One region of the Streptomyces sp. NPDC093598 genome, then DNA from elsewhere that is predicted to be linked to it. Evidence: predicted binding sites of a transcription regulator. Region 1 holds the regulator's gene; the other holds the start of a gene.
The links. Region 1 encodes HspR, which represses chaperone genes until heat shock. Its sites were predicted from a motif close to TTGAGNNNNNNNNNCTCAA; they were not measured.
Positions count from the first base shown of each region.

Region 2: the regulator HspR is predicted to act here: its motif matches at 2,280-2,298, upstream of lon (endopeptidase La).

Region 1 is NZ_JBIWIV010000003.1:481,208-489,183, forward strand. Features, by position in the region: gene dnaK (molecular chaperone DnaK) at 1-1,663, shown strand, start outside; gene grpE (nucleotide exchange factor GrpE) at 1,660-2,325, shown strand; gene dnaJ (molecular chaperone DnaJ) at 2,362-3,549, shown strand; gene ACIRDU_RS14010 (heat shock protein transcriptional repressor HspR) at 3,555-4,007, shown strand; gene ACIRDU_RS14015 (sugar ABC transporter substrate-binding protein) at 4,277-5,386, shown strand; gene ACIRDU_RS14020 (LuxR C-terminal-related transcriptional regulator) at 5,877-6,926, shown strand; gene ACIRDU_RS14025 (helix-turn-helix transcriptional regulator) at 7,008-7,967, opposite strand.
Region 2 is NZ_JBIWIV010000008.1:142,128-150,103, forward strand. Features, by position in the region: gene lon (endopeptidase La) at 1-2,257, opposite strand, end outside; gene ACIRDU_RS23800 (GNAT family N-acetyltransferase) at 2,433-3,092, shown strand; gene ACIRDU_RS23805 (rhomboid-like protein) at 3,105-3,908, opposite strand; gene ACIRDU_RS23810 (spermidine synthase) at 4,079-4,756, shown strand; gene ACIRDU_RS23815 (response regulator transcription factor) at 4,892-5,632, shown strand; gene ACIRDU_RS23820 (ATP-binding protein) at 5,629-6,741, shown strand; gene ACIRDU_RS23825 (multifunctional oxoglutarate decarboxylase/oxoglutarate dehydrogenase thiamine pyrophosphate-binding subunit/dihydrolipoyllysine-residue succinyltransferase subunit) at 7,023-7,976, shown strand, end outside.

The DNA.
Region 1 (7,976 bases):
CCGCTCCGTCAAGCGTCACATGGGCACCGACTGGAAGATCGAGCTCGACGGGAAGCCCTTCAACCCGCAGCAGATCAGCGCCTTCGTGCTCCAGAAGCTCAAGCGGGACGCCGAGTCCTACCTGGGCGAGAAGGTGACCGACGCGGTCATCACCGTCCCGGCGTACTTCAACGACTCCGAGCGTCAGGCCACGAAGGAGGCCGGCGAGATCGCCGGTCTGAACGTGCTGCGCATCGTCAACGAGCCCACCGCGGCCGCCCTGGCGTACGGCCTCGACAAGGACGACCAGACCATCCTGGTCTTCGACCTCGGTGGCGGTACGTTCGACGTCTCGCTGCTGGAGATCGGCGACGGTGTCGTCGAGGTGAAGGCCACCAACGGTGACAACCACCTCGGTGGTGACGACTGGGACCAGCGCGTCGTCGACTACCTGGTCCAGCAGTTCCAGTCCGGCCACGGCGTGGACCTGGGCAAGGACAAGATGGCCCTGCAGCGTCTGCGCGAGGCCGCCGAGAAGGCGAAGATCGAGCTGTCCTCGTCCACCGAGACCTCGATCAACCTGCCCTACATCACCGCCTCCGCCGAGGGTCCCCTGCACCTCGACGAGAAGCTCACCCGCGCCCAGTTCCAGCAGCTGACCGCGGACCTCCTGGAGCGCTGCAAGACGCCGTTCCACAACGTCATCAAGGACGCCGGCATCTCCATCAGCGAGATCGACCACGTCGTCCTCGTCGGCGGCTCGACCCGTATGCCCGCCGTCGCCGAGCTCGTCAAGGAGCTGACCGGCGGCAAGGACGCCAACAAGGGCGTCAACCCGGACGAGGTCGTCGCCATCGGCGCCGCCCTCCAGGCCGGTGTCCTCAAGGGCGAGGTCAAGGACGTCCTGCTCCTCGACGTCACCCCGCTGTCCCTCGGTATCGAGACCAAGGGCGGCATCATGACCAAGCTCATCGAGCGGAACACGACGATCCCGACCAAGCGGTCCGAGATCTTCACCACCGCCGAGGACAACCAGCCCTCCGTGCAGATCCAGGTCTACCAGGGCGAGCGCGAGATCGCGGCGTACAACAAGAAGCTCGGGATGTTCGAGCTGACCGGTCTGCCGCCGGCGCCCCGCGGCGTCCCGCAGATCGAGGTGTCCTTCGACATCGACGCCAACGGCATCATGCACGTGACCGCCAAGGACCTGGGCACGGGCAAGGAGCAGAAGATGACCGTCACCGGCGGCTCCTCGCTGCCGAAGGACGAGGTCGACCGCATGCGCCAGGAGGCCGAGCAGTACGCGGAGGAGGACCACAAGCGCCGCGAGGCCGCCGAGTCCCGCAACCAGGGCGAGCAGCTCGTCTACCAGACCGAGAAGTTCCTCAAGGACAACGAGGACAAGGTCCCGGGCGAGATCAAGACCGAGGTCGAGGAAGCCGTCGCCGAGCTGAAGGAGAAGCTCAAGGGCGAGGACTCCACCGAGATCCGCACGGCCACGGAGAAGGTCGCGGCCGTCTCCCAGAAGCTCGGCCAGGCCATGTACGCCGACGCCAATGCGGCCCAGGCCGCCGGTGGCCCCGCCGGTGACGCGGGCGCCGCGGCCGGTGGCGCCAAGGCCGCCGACGACGACGTCGTCGACGCCGAGATCGTGGACGACGAGCGGAAGGACGGTGCCGCGTGACGGAGGAGACCCCGGGCTTCGACGAGCAGCAGTCGCAGCAGCCCGACGTCCCTTCCGGCGCCACCTCCGACGACGCCGAGCCGAAGGCCGCCTCCCCCTCCGCGGAGGAGGGGGCGGCCCCGGCCGGGGACACGGGCCAGGACGTGGCTCTGGTGGCCCAGCTGGACCAGGCCCGCACGGCGCTCAGCGAGCGCACGGCGGACCTCCAGCGCCTCCAGGCCGAGTTCCAGAACTACCGCCGCCGGGTCGAGCGTGACCGGATCGCGGTCAAGGAGATCGCCATCGCGAACCTCCTGACCGAGCTCCTGCCCGTGCTCGACGACATCGGCCGCGCGCGTGAACACGGCGAACTGGTCGGCGGCTTCAAGTCCGTCGCCGAGTCGCTGGAGAGCACCGCGGCGAAGATGGGGTTGCAGCAGTTCGGCAAGGAGGGCGAGCCCTTCGACCCGACGATCCACGAAGCCCTGATGCACAGCTACGCGCCGGACGTCACCGAGACGACCTGCGTGGCGATCCTGCAGCCCGGGTACCGGATCGGCGAGCGCACCATCCGCCCCGCGCGGGTGGCGGTCGCCGAACCCCAGCCGGGGGCACAGACGGTCAAGGCGGACGAGTCCGCCGACGCCGACGACAAGGAGAGCGGTGGCCCGGACGAGGGCTGACGGCATAGACCACGAAGGGAAGGAGGGGCGTCGAGGATGAGCACCAAGGACTTCATCGAGAAGGACTACTACAAGGTCCTCGGCGTCCCCAAGGACGCCACCGAGGCCGAGATCAAGAAGGCGTACCGGAAGCTCGCCCGCGAGTTCCACCCGGACGCCAACAAGGGCAACGTCAAGGCGGAGGAGCGCTTCAAGGAGATCTCCGAGGCCAACGACATCCTCGGCGACCCCAAGAAGCGCAAGGAGTACGACGACGCGCGCGCCCTCTTCGGCAACGGCGGCTTCCGCCCGGGGCCCGGCGCGGGCGGCGGCTCCTTCAACTTCGACCTGGGCGACCTCTTCGGAGGCGGCGGCCAGGGCGGCGGTCAGGGAGCCGGCGGCTTCGGCGGCGGACTCGGTGACGTCTTCGGGGGCCTGTTCAACCGCGGCGGCGCGGGCGGCCCGGGGACGCGCACGCACCCCCGGCGCGGCCAGGACATCGAGTCCGAGGTCACGCTCAGCTTCACCGAGGCGATCGAGGGCGCGACCGTCCCGCTGCGGATGTCGTCGCAGTCCCCCTGCAAGGCCTGTTCGGGCACCGGCGACAAGAACGGCACACCGCGCGTGTGCCCGACCTGCGTCGGCACCGGGCAGGTCGCCCGGGGCAGCGGCGGCGGCTTCTCCCTCACCGACCCCTGCCCGGACTGCAAGGGCCGCGGTCTGATCGCGGAGAACGCCTGCGACGTCTGCAAGGGCAGCGGCCGGGCCAAGTCCTCGCGGACCATGCAGGTGCGCATCCCCGCGGGCGTCAGCGACGGCCAGCGGATCCGGCTGCGCGGCAAGGGAGCACCGGGCGAGCGCGGCGGCCCGGCGGGCGACCTGTACGTCGTCGTGCACGTCGACTCCCACCCGGTGTTCGGCCGCAAGGAGGACAACCTCACGGTCACCGTCCCGGTGACCTTCACCGAGGCGGCCCTCGGCGGCGAGGTGCGGGTGCCCACCCTGGGCGGCCCGCCGGTCACGCTGAAGCTGCCGCCGGGCACGCCCAACGGGCGCACCATGCGCGCCCGGGGCAAGGGCGCGGTCCGCAAGGACGGCACCCGCGGCGACCTCCTGGTCACCGTCGAGGTGAGTGTTCCGAAGGACCTGACGGGGAAGGCTCGTGACGCACTCGAGGCGTATCGCGAGGTGACCGCGGATGAGGACCCGCGGGCGGATCTGTTCCAGGCCGCGAAGGGAGCATGAGTCAGATGGACGGTCGTCGGCGCAATCCGTATGAACTGACCGAGGAGACCCCGGTCTACGTCATCTCGGTGGCGGCCCAGCTGTCCGGCCTGCACCCCCAGACCCTGCGCCAGTACGACCGCCTGGGCCTGGTGTCCCCGGACCGCACCGCGGGCCGTGGCCGCCGGTACTCGGCCCGTGACATCGAACTGCTGCGCACCGTCCAGCAGTTGTCGCAGGACGAGGGCATCAACCTGGCCGGTATCAAGCGCATCATCGAACTGGAGAACCAGGTCGCAGCGCTCCAGTCCCGCGTGGCAGAGCTGGAGGACGCGCTCGACGGCGCGGCGGCGGCCATGCGGCAGCGCGAGGCGGCGGTGCACGCGTCGTACCGCCGCGACCTGGTGCCGTACCAGGAGGTGCAGCAGACCAGCGCGCTGGTGGTGTGGCGGCCGAAGCGGCAGCAGCAGTCCGACTGACGCGTGACGCACGCGAAAGGGCCGGGAGTTGACTCCCGGCCCTTTTCGTCTGCCTTGGGCCGGTTTCTCCGCGTCTCCTATGGATGACCGGCAGGTGCACGGCACTTGGAGATGATTCCGCAGAGTCTTCACATCTGCTGCGGAGCGTGGTGTTGCCATCTCGTTAAGTGGTTCCGCTTGACGCTGGCGGCGCGTCCGCGTTGGCTTTTCAGACACATGGGCCACAAAGCTGTGCCCACGTCCGAATCACACGCGAAGTGAGCCCCCGCATGCGTCGTCGTATCTCCATATCCGTGGCCGCCGCCACGATGTCCGTCACGCTCGCCGGCTGCGGCGTGCTCAACGCGACCGGGAGCAGTGACGACGCGAGCCCGGCGAAGGGCAACGACATCACCGTCGGTCTGCTGCTGCCGGAGAAGGCGAACACGCGGTACGAGAACTTCGACTACCCCATCATCAAGCGCAAGGTCGAGTCGCTCACCAACGACAAGGGCCGCGTCGAGTACGCCAACGCCGAGGCGAGCGCGGACAAGCAGGCGAGCCAGATGCAGCAGATGATCGACGACCGGGTCGACGTGATCCTGCTGGACGCCGTCGACTCGCAGGCCATCGCGAGCGGCGTGAAGAAGGCGAAGGAGGCCGGCATCCCGGTCATCGCCTACGACCGGCTGGCCGAGGGCCCGATCGACGCGTACATCTCCTTCGACAACGAGCTGGTCGGCGAGGTCCAGGGCCGCTCCCTGCTGGAGGCCATCGGCGAGAACGCGAGCCTCTCCGACAAGATCGTCATGATGAACGGCTCGTCGACGGACCCGAACGCCAAGCAGTTCAAGGCCGGGGCGATGTCCGAGCTGAACGGCAAGGTGACGATTGCCGAGTCCTTCGACACCAAGGACTGGAAGCCGGAGAACGCGCAGGCCAACATGAGCGACGCGATCCAGAAGATCGGCAAGGACAACATCGCGGCGGTGTACTCCGCAAACGACGGCATGGCGGGCGGCATCGTCAAGGCGCTGAAGGCCGCGGGCGTGACCGAAATGCCGCCGATCACCGGGCAGGACGCGGAGCTCCAGGCCGTGCAGCGGATCATCAGCGGCGAGCAGTACATGAGCGTGTACAAGTCCTACCCGCAGGAGGCGGAGAACGCCGCGGAGATGGCGGTCGCCAAGGTCCAGGGCCGCGACATCCAGTTCGCCGCCCTCACCCGCGACAAGGTCGACAGCCCCACGGACAAGGCCATCCCGGCACAGCTCGTGCCCGTGGTCGCGCTCACCAAGGAGAACATCAAGGACACGGTGGTCGCGGACGACGTCTACAAGCTGTCGGACATCTGCACGGCCGAGTACAAGGCGGCGTGCCGGGCCATCGGCCTGAAGTAGCCGCGCGGCGGAAACTGCCGCGGGGCCCGGTCCTGGCGTCCGCGGCACCGGCCCCCGTGTCCGGGCAGGCTCCCTCCGGCGGGAGTTCCCCATCGACCGCCTGCCGCGCACGCTCGGAGAGTGTTCGGCGCGTTGACCGACGTGCTGGTGCACGCGACCGGCGAGCGGTCCGCCAGAGAGCGGGTCGAGCGGCGGGCGTGCGAGGCGGAGACCAGCTATGTGAAGCGCCCGTACGGGCAGGGGGGCAAGGCGGTACGCCCCCGGCACGATCGGCCGCGGCCTCCTCGCGGCGGGGTGGCGCGCCGCCGCCCCCGACGGCTCCCGTCCCGCCCGGCACGACTGACCGTCCCCGGTCGCATCACGGCTGCGCATACAGGGATCAACCGGGTCGGCGAGGCGTCCGGTTGCTGTCGAGCCGTGTTGCGGAGCACGTCCGGTCCGCGCATAGTTGCGCTGCGGAAAGACGGCGAAACCGGGGGTGGGATGGGCGATGGCCGGGCACGGGGCGGATGAGCATCCACACGGTGCCGACCGACTGTGCGAGACCGGGGATCGCGTGTACTCCCGGGCCGTACGGCGCGGCCGGGTGTCGCGCCGGGACGCGGAGCCGGTGCCCTGCCTGCTGGAACTCGCCCTGCTGCACCCGGACCCCGACGACATGGACTGGCTGGTGCCGACCTCTCCGCAGGAGGTGATGACCCGGCTGCTGCGCGGGATGCACGACGAGGTCAGTGCGAGCCAGCGGCGGGTGGGTTCTGCCGTCGCGGCCGTCGAGTGGTACGCCGGGCTGGGCCGCCAGGTGCGGCCGGCCGCCTCGGGGGCGGAGGGCCCGGCGATCCGGGTCCTGGACGGACTCGCCCGGATCCAGGCCGCGATGGACGAGGCGACCCAGGCGTGCACGGCGGAGGTGCTCACGGTCCAGCCGGGCGGCATCCGCCGCGAGGCGGAGCTCTCCGAGGGCTTGCACCGGGCGCTGGCGCTGCGCGGCCGGGGCGTGCGGATGAGGGACCTGTACACGCATGTCGCCCGGCACGGGCAGGGTCTGCTGAACTACCTCGAGCTGATGGGCGACGCGGTGGAGGCGCGGACGCTGGACGAGGTGATCGACCGGCTGATCCTCTTCGACCGGACGGTGGCGTTCATCCCGGCCAACACCGACCGCACGATGGCCCTGGAGCTACGGCATCCGGCGATCGTCGAATACCTCGTCACGGTCTTCGACCGGCTCTGGCGCCTCGCCATCCCGCTCGAGGCCCCGCTCCCCGACACGGGCATCGAGGGCATCTCCCACCGGGAGCAGTCCATCGCCGCGCTGTTGGCGGAGGGGCACCAGGACGCCGTCATCGCGGAACGGCTGGGCATAAGCGTCCGGACGTGCCGGGCGCACATCGCGCGCCTCTCGGAGACGCTGGGGGCGGCCAGCCGTACGCAACTCGGCGTACGCATCGCCCAGGCGGGCCTGGACGGACCGCAGCACTCGACCACGCCCCTCAGCGCTCCTGGTCAAGAAACCCCGAGCGTCCGTTCGCCGTCCCGGTGAGGAACCCGATTCGCGCCCTGCTCTGACTGCCCGGCTCATGCCGAGGCGGTCGGCGATGACGGCGTCGGTGCGTCCGCGAGGTCAACCGGCGTCTCCTTCCTGGTCCTGCTTCAGGATGCCGGACTGGGCGATGAGATAGCCCAGTTGGGCACGGCTGCCACTGCCCAGGGCGGACGCGAGCTTGGCGATGTGGGCCCGGCAGGTGCGCACGTTCATGCCGAGGCGCCGGGCGATGGCTTCGTCGACGTGCCCCTCGACCAGAAGCTTGGCTATGGAGTACTGGATCTCCGTGATGCCGTCGCGGGCGGTCTCGTACGGCGTGCCCGTGCTGAGCGGGACCGACCGGTCCCACAGGTACTCGAAGAGCTTGATGAGGTAGCGGACCAGACCGGGGTGGCGCAGTTCCAGGGCCACTTGCTGATCGTCACGGGCCGGGATGAAGGCGACGGACTCGTCGCAGATGATCAGGCGCTCGACGAGTTCGTCGATCGTGCGGTACTCCGCCTTGCCGTTGGAGAGCTGGGCGGCGTAGGCCAGCTGCTCGGGGTTGTAACGGGCGGTGTGCTGGTACAGGGTGCGGATGCGCACACCACGTTCGATCAGCGGCCGGTCCCGCTCCAAGCCGCGCAGGAGGCTGCGCTCGGACATCCGGTCGGTGGGCTGGACGGTGAGCATCTCCGCCTGGCACTGCAAAGTGGCCATGTTGAGCGCGGCGTTGATTCGTTCGCCGCCTTCCAGCACAGTGATGGCGTCACTGGTCGCGGCCAGCTGGGTACCCAGGGCCATGAACGGCTCGAAGGTCTCGGCCAGGCCGGTCGCCATGCGCCGGCGGTCGGCTATCTCCTGCTCCAGCGGGTTGAGCTGCCGGGACAGGGCGACCGCGGGGGGCACCGGCCGCAGCCAGCTCGGGTCGTCCGGGTCGGGGTGGAGCAGGGCGAACTCCATCAGGCACGGAGCGGGCTCCACGTCCTCGCGTGCGATGCGTCCGGCGCGCAGTGCGGTGGCGTACAGACGGCCGCCCTCGTCGCACCACTCGGTCATCGCATGGGG
Region 2 (7,976 bases), on a different contig from region 1:
TCACCGTGGTGACACCGGCCCGGTGCGCCGCGAGCAGCTTCTGCTTCACGCCGCCGATCGGCAGGACCCGCCCGGTCAGCGAGACCTCACCGGTCATCGCCACGTCCGTGCGGACCAGCCGGCCGGACAGCAGGGACGCCAGGGCCGTCGTCATCGTGATGCCCGCGCTCGGGCCGTCCTTGGGGACCGCGCCCGCCGGGAAGTGGATGTGCACGCCCCGGTCCTTCAGATCGGCCACCGGCAGTTCGAGTTCGGCGCCGTGGGAACGCAGGAAGCTCAGCGCGATCTGCGCGGACTCCTTCATCACGTCACCCAGCTGTCCGGTCAGGGTCAGCCCGGCCGCGCCCGTCTCCGGGTCGGCCAGCGACGCCTCGACGAACAGCACGTCACCGCCCGCTCCGGTCACCGCGAGCCCGGTGGCCACGCCCGGCACGGACGTCCGCCGCTCGGCCGGGTCCTGGGCGGACTCGGGCACGTGGTGCGGCCGGCCGATCAGGTCGCGCAGGTCCTCGTCGCGGACGGTGAACGGCAGCTCGCGCTCGCCCAGTTCGTGCTGGGCGGCGATCTTGCGCAGCAGGCGCGCGACGGACCGCTCCAGGGTGCGCACGCCGGCCTCGCGGGTGTACTCGCCGGCGAGCTTGCGCAGCGCCCCCTCGTCGATGGTCACCTCGTCCTTGTCGAGGCCGGCCCGCTCCAGCTGGCGCGGGAGCAGGTGGTCACGGGCGATGACGACCTTCTCGTCCTCGGTGTAGCCGTCCAGGCGGACGATCTCCATCCGGTCGGCCAGGGCTTCCGGGATCGCCTCCAGGACGTTGGCGGTGGCCAGGAAAACGACGTCCGACAGGTCCAGCTCGACCTCCAGGTAGTGGTCCCGGAAGGTGTGGTTCTGTGCCGGGTCGAGCACCTCCAGCAGGGCGGCGGCCGGGTCGCCCCGGAAGTCCGAGCCGACCTTGTCGATCTCGTCGAGGAGCACGACCGGGTTCATCGACCCGGCCTCCTTGACGGCCCGGACGACCCGGCCCGGCAGCGCGCCGACGTACGTACGCCGGTGTCCGCGGATCTCGGCCTCGTCGCGGACGCCGCCGAGGGCGACGCGGACGAACTTCCGGCCCATCGCGTGGGCGACGGACTCGCCGAGGCTGGTCTTGCCGACGCCGGGCGGCCCGACGAGCGCGAGCACGGCACCGCCGCGCCGCCCGCCGACCACGCCGAGACCCCGGTCGTCACGGCGCTTGCGCACCGCCAGGTACTCGGTGATGCGTTCCTTCACGTCCTCCAGCCCGGAGTGCTCGGCGTCCAGGACCGCCTTGGCGCCCCGGATGTCGTAGGCGTCCTCGGTGCGCTCGTTCCACGGCATCTCCAGGACCGTGTCGAGCCAGGTGCGGATCCAGGAACCCTCGGGCGACTGGTCGGAGGACCGCTCCAGCTTGTCGACCTCCTTGAGCGCGGCCTCGCGGACCTTCTCGGGCAGGTCGGCGGCCTCCACGCGGGTGCGGTAGTCGTCGGACTCCTCGCCCTCCTGCTCGCCGTTGAGCTCGCGCAACTCCTTGCGGACGGCTTCCAGCTGACGCCGCAGCAGGAACTCGCGCTGCTGCTTGTCGACGCCCTCCTGGACGTCCTTGGCGATGGACTCGGCCACGTCCTGCTCGGCGAGGTGGTCGCGCAGCTGCTGGGTGGCGAGCTTGAGCCGGGCCACCGGGTCGGCGGTCTCCAGCAGCTCGACCTTCTGGTCGGTGGTCAGGAACGGCGAGTAGCCGGAGTTGTCGGCGAGCGCCGAGACGTCGTCGATGGCCTGGACCCGGTCGACGACCTGCCAGGCACCGCGCTTGCGCAGCCAGGCGGTGGCGAGGGCCTTGTACTCCTTGACCAGTTCGGCAACCTGCCCGGGCAACGGCTCCGGCACGGTCTCGCCGACGCTGGTGCCCTCGACCCACAGGGCGGCGCCGGGTCCGGTCGTCCCCGCACCGATCCTCACCCGCCCCCGGCCGCGGATCAGCGCGCCCGGGTCGCCGTCGGCCAGCCGGCCGACCTGCTCGACGGTGCCGAGCACACCGGTGTTCGCGTAGGTCCCGTCGATGCGTGGCACCAGGAGTACCCGGGGCTTTCCGGGCGTTGACCGGGCAGCGGCCTGAGCAGCCTCCACAGCGGCACGGACCTCGGAATCGCTCAGGTCCAGCGGGACCACCATGCCGGGCAGCACGACCTCGCCGTCGAGCGGCAGCACGGGCAGGGTGAGCGGTGTGGACGTCGAAGCCATGATCTCCCCTTCGGCAGTCAAGTTGAGCTATGCCGACTCAATGCTCGAGCGGGGCCGGATGTTCCCTACCCGCTGTTCGCTGTCAGCGATCACCCGTGACATCGGGAGCGGGAGGGCGCGTAAGGTCCTGTGCGTAATAGATGATCAGGCCTCACGCTCATTACAGGGGATGGCATTGGACGGAACCGTGCAGGCATGGGTGAACGGCTGGGTCGTGTCGCGCGGGGCCGCTCCGCCGCTGCCCGAGCCGTGGGGCTGGACGATCGACATGGGGATGTACGGGCATGTCACGCGGCACGTGTTCGGCGCGACGGGCGAGGGCCTCGACGAGACGACCGTCCGCAAGGTGGCCGGGGCGGTGACCGGGGACGGCGTGTGGCTGAAGGCGTTCCGGGACCCCTCGGTGGTCTCCGGCTGGCTGGACGACACCTGGTGGATCGACCCGGAGCCCGGCTATTTGATGACGATCCCGCTGGCGGCGGACGGCGCTCCCGCCGCCCCCGACGGCTACCGGCTGCGCGAGTGGTCGCGCGCAGGAGTGACCCGTGTGATGGTGGCCGCGCCGGACGGGTCCCTGGCGGCGCGCGGCCAGATCGCGCCGACGGGCGAGACCGCCGTCGTCGACCAGGTCGAGACGGCCGCCGAGCACCGCCGCAGGGGTCTGGGCAGTCTCGTCATGCGGACGTTGCAGCACGTCGCCGTCCGGCAGGGGGCACGGACCGGCGTCCTGGCCGGGACACCCGCCGGGCGAGGTCTCTACGAGGCATTGGGCTGGGAGGTGGTGGCCCCGCTGACCAGCGCCAAGCACGGCCCGCCGGCCTCCGCCCGAACCTGAAGGGCCTCGCGCTCAGCCCCCGCCCGTGCCGAGGCGCGTCGCGTACCACCGCCGGACCACCGGCCAGGTCGCGATCCCGATGCCCAGGGCGATGAGGTGCCCCCAGTTCGTCATCGGGTCGGTGAAGGCGAGCAGGTCCTGGAGCAGCATCCAGCCGAAGCCGGCGAGCAGCGGCAGGCGCAGCCACAGCGGCAGGAGGCCGGCCAGGGCGCCGATGCCTGCGGCGACACCGAAGCTGACGCCGTAGTCGAGGCGGTGCAGGGAGCTGTCCGGGAGGTGCCCGGCCAGGACCGCGAGGCCGACCGGCACCTCGGTCGCGAGGGTGGCCAGCACGTGCCCGAGCAGGAAGACACCGGCCGTGCGCAGGCCCCCGAGGCGTCGTTCCAACGCGGTCAGCACCAGCACGAAGGCGATGGCGAAGGGTGAGGTCACCCCGCCCGCGACCCACAGCGCACTGCCGATCAGCACCAGCTCCGGCATGCGCACCAGGTGCGTCACATCCGTACTGGAGCCCTGAAGCAGGGCGTGCACCAGGGCCGGGTCCGCGTACGCGGTGATCAGCGAGGTGACGCAGAGGACGATCGCGTAGCCGAAGGTGAACGGCGTTCCCGTGGGGGTGGGCAGCAGCCGCCAGGGGCGCGGTGTGCACAGCCGGGACCCTGCCGCAAGAGCGGGCTCCGGTACGCGCGTGCCGACCGCCTCGCGCGGGCCCCGCTGCCGCGGCACGCCGTCCAGCAGCCCCGAACCGTCGCCGCCGGGCGCGCCTTGCGGCGACGGTTCGGCCGTCTCCCGGGGCGGCGCGGTGCGTTGCGTCAACGGGCGCTCCTTTCCGTCATGTCCCAGCCTTCGCCCCGGACACTCCGCTGTCTGTGACCCGCGCCACGCGAGTGCCGATTCACAGCAACCCGAAAGCCTCACCCCGCGTCCCCCGCGGGGCACGGCGAAATGCGAGGCGCCACACCCCCCTCCCCTGCGAGGATGCCCCCATGCCTACCCCGTACGACATTCCCGATGTGCTGGACCGTCGCGAGGGCCCGCACGGTGAGGTGGTGCTGCGACGGCACGGTGACCGGCTGGAGATCATCGCCAACGGCTGTTTCCTGATGGACACCTCCGACGGCCGCTCGGAGCGGCGGCTGGTCGACGCGGCACTGGACGCCCTGGCCGGCCGGGACCGCCCCGACGTCCTGATCGGCGGACTCGGCGTCGGCTTCTCCCTGGCGCACGCCGCGGCGGACCCGCGCTGGGGAGGGATCACGGTGGTGGAGCGCGAGCACGCGATCGTCGAATGGCATCGGGACGGCCCGCTCTCCGCGCTCTCCGCCCGGGCCCTGGCGGACCCCCGCACGAAAATCGTCGAGGCCGATCTGGTCGCACACGTCAATGAGACATCCGACACGTACGACGCCCTGTGCCTCGACATCGACAACGGACCCGGCTGGACTGTCACGGAGGGCAACGGAAATCTCTACCGAGAGGCCGGACTGGCAAGCTGCGCAAGGGTGTTGAGACCCGGCGGGGTTCTGGCCGTCTGGTCCGCCCAGCCGTCTCCGGAATTCGAAGAAACCTTGCGGAATGCCGGGTTCCAACAGGTGCGTACCGAAGAGATCCCGGTTGCCCGGGGCGTTCCGGACGTCGTGCACCTCGCCATCAGCCCTGGATAGCAAAGGCGTACTGACTCCCCGTACGCTGCTCCCCTGACGCCGATCATTCAAGCGTCAATCGCAACCATGCGCAGGCATAGCCAGTCAGAAGGAATCACCCCACTGATTCCGGAAAGCACACCCCAGGGGCGGGCGATGGAGCAGACACAGACCTCCCACAACGGTTCAGCGACGGCTACTCCGGGCGCACAGCGCCGGGTCCTGGTGGTCGAGGACGACGCGACGATCGTGGACGCCATCGCGACCCGCCTGCGGGCCGAGGGATTCCTCGTGCAAACTGCGGGTGACGGTCCCGCCGCGGTCGACACCGCCGAGGCATGGCAGCCCGACCTGCTGATCCTCGACATCATGCTGCCCGGCTTCGACGGCCTGGAGGTCTGCCGGCGCGTGCAGGCCGCCCGCCCGGTACCGGTGCTGATGCTCACCGCGCGCGACGACGAGACCGACATGCTCGTCGGACTCGGCGTCGGCGCCGACGACTACATGACCAAGCCCTTCTCCATGCGGGAGCTGGCGGCGCGCGTGCACGTACTGCTGCGCCGGGTGGAGCGGGCCGCCATCGCGGCGGCCACCCCCCGCTCCGGCATCCTGCGCCTCGGTGAGCTGGAGATCGACCACGCGCAGCGCCGGGTCCGGGTGCGCAGCGAGGACGTCCACCTCACGCCCACCGAGTTCGACCTGCTGGTCTGCCTGGCGAACACCCCGCGTGCGGTGCTCTCCCGTGAGCAGCTGCTCGCCGAGGTCTGGGACTGGGCGGACGCCTCCGGCACCCGCACGGTCGACAGCCACATCAAGGCGCTGCGCCGGAAGATCGGCGCCGAGCGGATCCGTACCGTCCACGGCGTGGGCTACGCCCTGGAGACCCCGACGCCATGAGCGGCGGGCCGGCCGCACGCAGAAACCCCGGGGAGCCGGAACCCTGGGGCGGGGTGAGCCCGTTCTCGATCAAGACCAAGCTGGGCGCACTGGTCGTCATCTCCGTGCTGATCACCACAGGTCTGTCGGTGATCGCGGTGCACACGAAGACGGAGCTGCGCTTCATCACGGTCTTCTCGATGATCGCCACACTGCTCATTACGCAGTTCGTGGCCCATTCGCTCACCGCACCGCTGGACGAGATGACCGCGGTGGCCCGTTCCATCTCGCAGGGCGACTACACCCGCCGGACGCGGGAGAACCGCCGTGACGAGCTGGGCGACCTGGCCGTGACGATCAACGCCATGGCCGACGAGCTGGAGGCACAGGACAGCCAGCGCAAGGAACTCGTGGCGAATGTCTCGCACGAGCTGCGCACCCCCATCGCGGGGCTGCGCGCGGTGCTGGAGAACATCGTCGACGGCGTCACACAGGCCGACCCGGAGACGATGCGCACGGCGCTGAAGCAGACCGAGCGGCTCGGCCGGCTGGTGGAGACGCTGCTGGACCTGTCCCGCCTGGACAACGGCGTCGTCCCGCTGAAACAGCGGCGGTTCGAGGTGTGGCCGTATCTGTCCGGCGTGCTGAAGGAGGCCAACATGGTCGCCTCCGTGCGCGCGGGCATCGCCACCGGCTCGGGCAGCCACACCCGTACGGACGTCCATCTGCACCTCGACGTCCACCCGCCGGAGTTGACGGCGCACGCGGACCCGGAGCGCATCCACCAGGTCGTCGCGAACCTCATCGACAACGCGGTCAAGCACAGCCCGCCGCACGGCCGGGTGACGGTCAAGGCGCGGCGCGGCGCCCTGCCGGAGTCGCTGGAGCTGGAGGTCCTGGACGAGGGCCCCGGCATTCCGAAGTCCGAGTGGCACCGCGTCTTCGAGCGGTTCAACCGCGGCAGCGCCAAGCGGCCGCAGGGGCCCGGCAGCGACGGCGGCACGGGGCTCGGCCTGGCGATCGCCCGCTGGGCGGTGGACCTGCACGGGGGCCGGATCGGAGTGGCCGAATCCGAGCGAGGTTGCCGGATTCTTGTCACTCTTCCGGGACTGTCATCTGTGCCAAGTTGACGTAAAGTTCGAAGCGGAGCCACAAGATCCACGGGCGTCCGCGCTGACGGACACGTGTGATCAGGCACAGGCCCGCGCCATCGGCGCCCGGGGCCCGGCCTCGCCCTTCCCTCGTGAAGCGGAACCACGCTTGTTTCCCGCCATTTCAAGCCCCGAAACACGCTTTCAGATGTGACTTGCACGACGTTGAACGGGCCCGGCCTGACCTTCCCCGTCCAGGGGGCGTAGCCTTGATTCCCGCTGTCCATCATCTTGTGAAGCGGAAGAGGGCGGTTGCCGCCGTGTCGCCACAGTCCCCCAGTAACTCGAGCATCTCGACCGACACCGACCAAGCGGGGAAGAACCCTGCCGCGTCGTTCGGTGCCAACGAGTGGCTCGTCGACGAGATCTATCAGCAGTACCTCCAGGACCCGAATTCGGTAGACCGAGCCTGGTGGGACTTCTTCGCCGACTACAAGCCAGGGGCGGCTGCCGCCTCGGCTCCGGCGGGTACCGCGGCCGCGGGGGCCGCGGGGACCACCGCTCCGGCGGCCGCTCCGGCCGCTGACGCCCAGGCCCCCGCCCCGGCGGCCGAGAAGCCCGCCGCCGCCCCGGCTCCGGCCCAGGCGAAGCCAGCCGCGCAGGCCCAGGCTCCCGCTCCGGCGCAGGCCCCCGCTCCGGCGCAGGCCCCCGCCCCGGCGCAGGCCGCCCCGGCCGCGAAGCCGGCCGCCAAGCCCGCCGCCGCGAAGAAGGCCGAGCCCGCGGCTGAGGCTCCCTCGGGCCCCGAGCAGGTCGTGCTGCGCGGTCCGGCCGCCGCGGTCGCGAAGAACATGAACGCCTCCCTGGAGGTGCCCACGGCCACGTCCGTGCGCGCGGTCCCGGTGAAGCTGCTCTTCGACAACCGCATCGTCATCAACAACCACCTGAAGCGCGCCCGGGGCGGGAAGATCTCCTTCACGCACCTGATCGGCTACGCGATGGTGCAGGCCATCAAGGCCATGCCGTCGATGAACTACTCCTTCGCGGAGAAGGACGGCAAGCCGACCTTGGTCAAGCCGGAGCACGTCAACTTCGGCCTCGCCATCGACCTGGTCAAGCCCAACGGCGACCGCCAGCTCGTGGTCGCGGGCATCAAGAAGGCCGAGACGCTGAACTTCTTCGAGTTCTGGCAGGCCTACGAGGACATCGTCCGCCGCGCCCGCGACGGCAAGCTGGGCATGGACGACTTCACCGGTGTCACGGTCTCCCTGACCAAC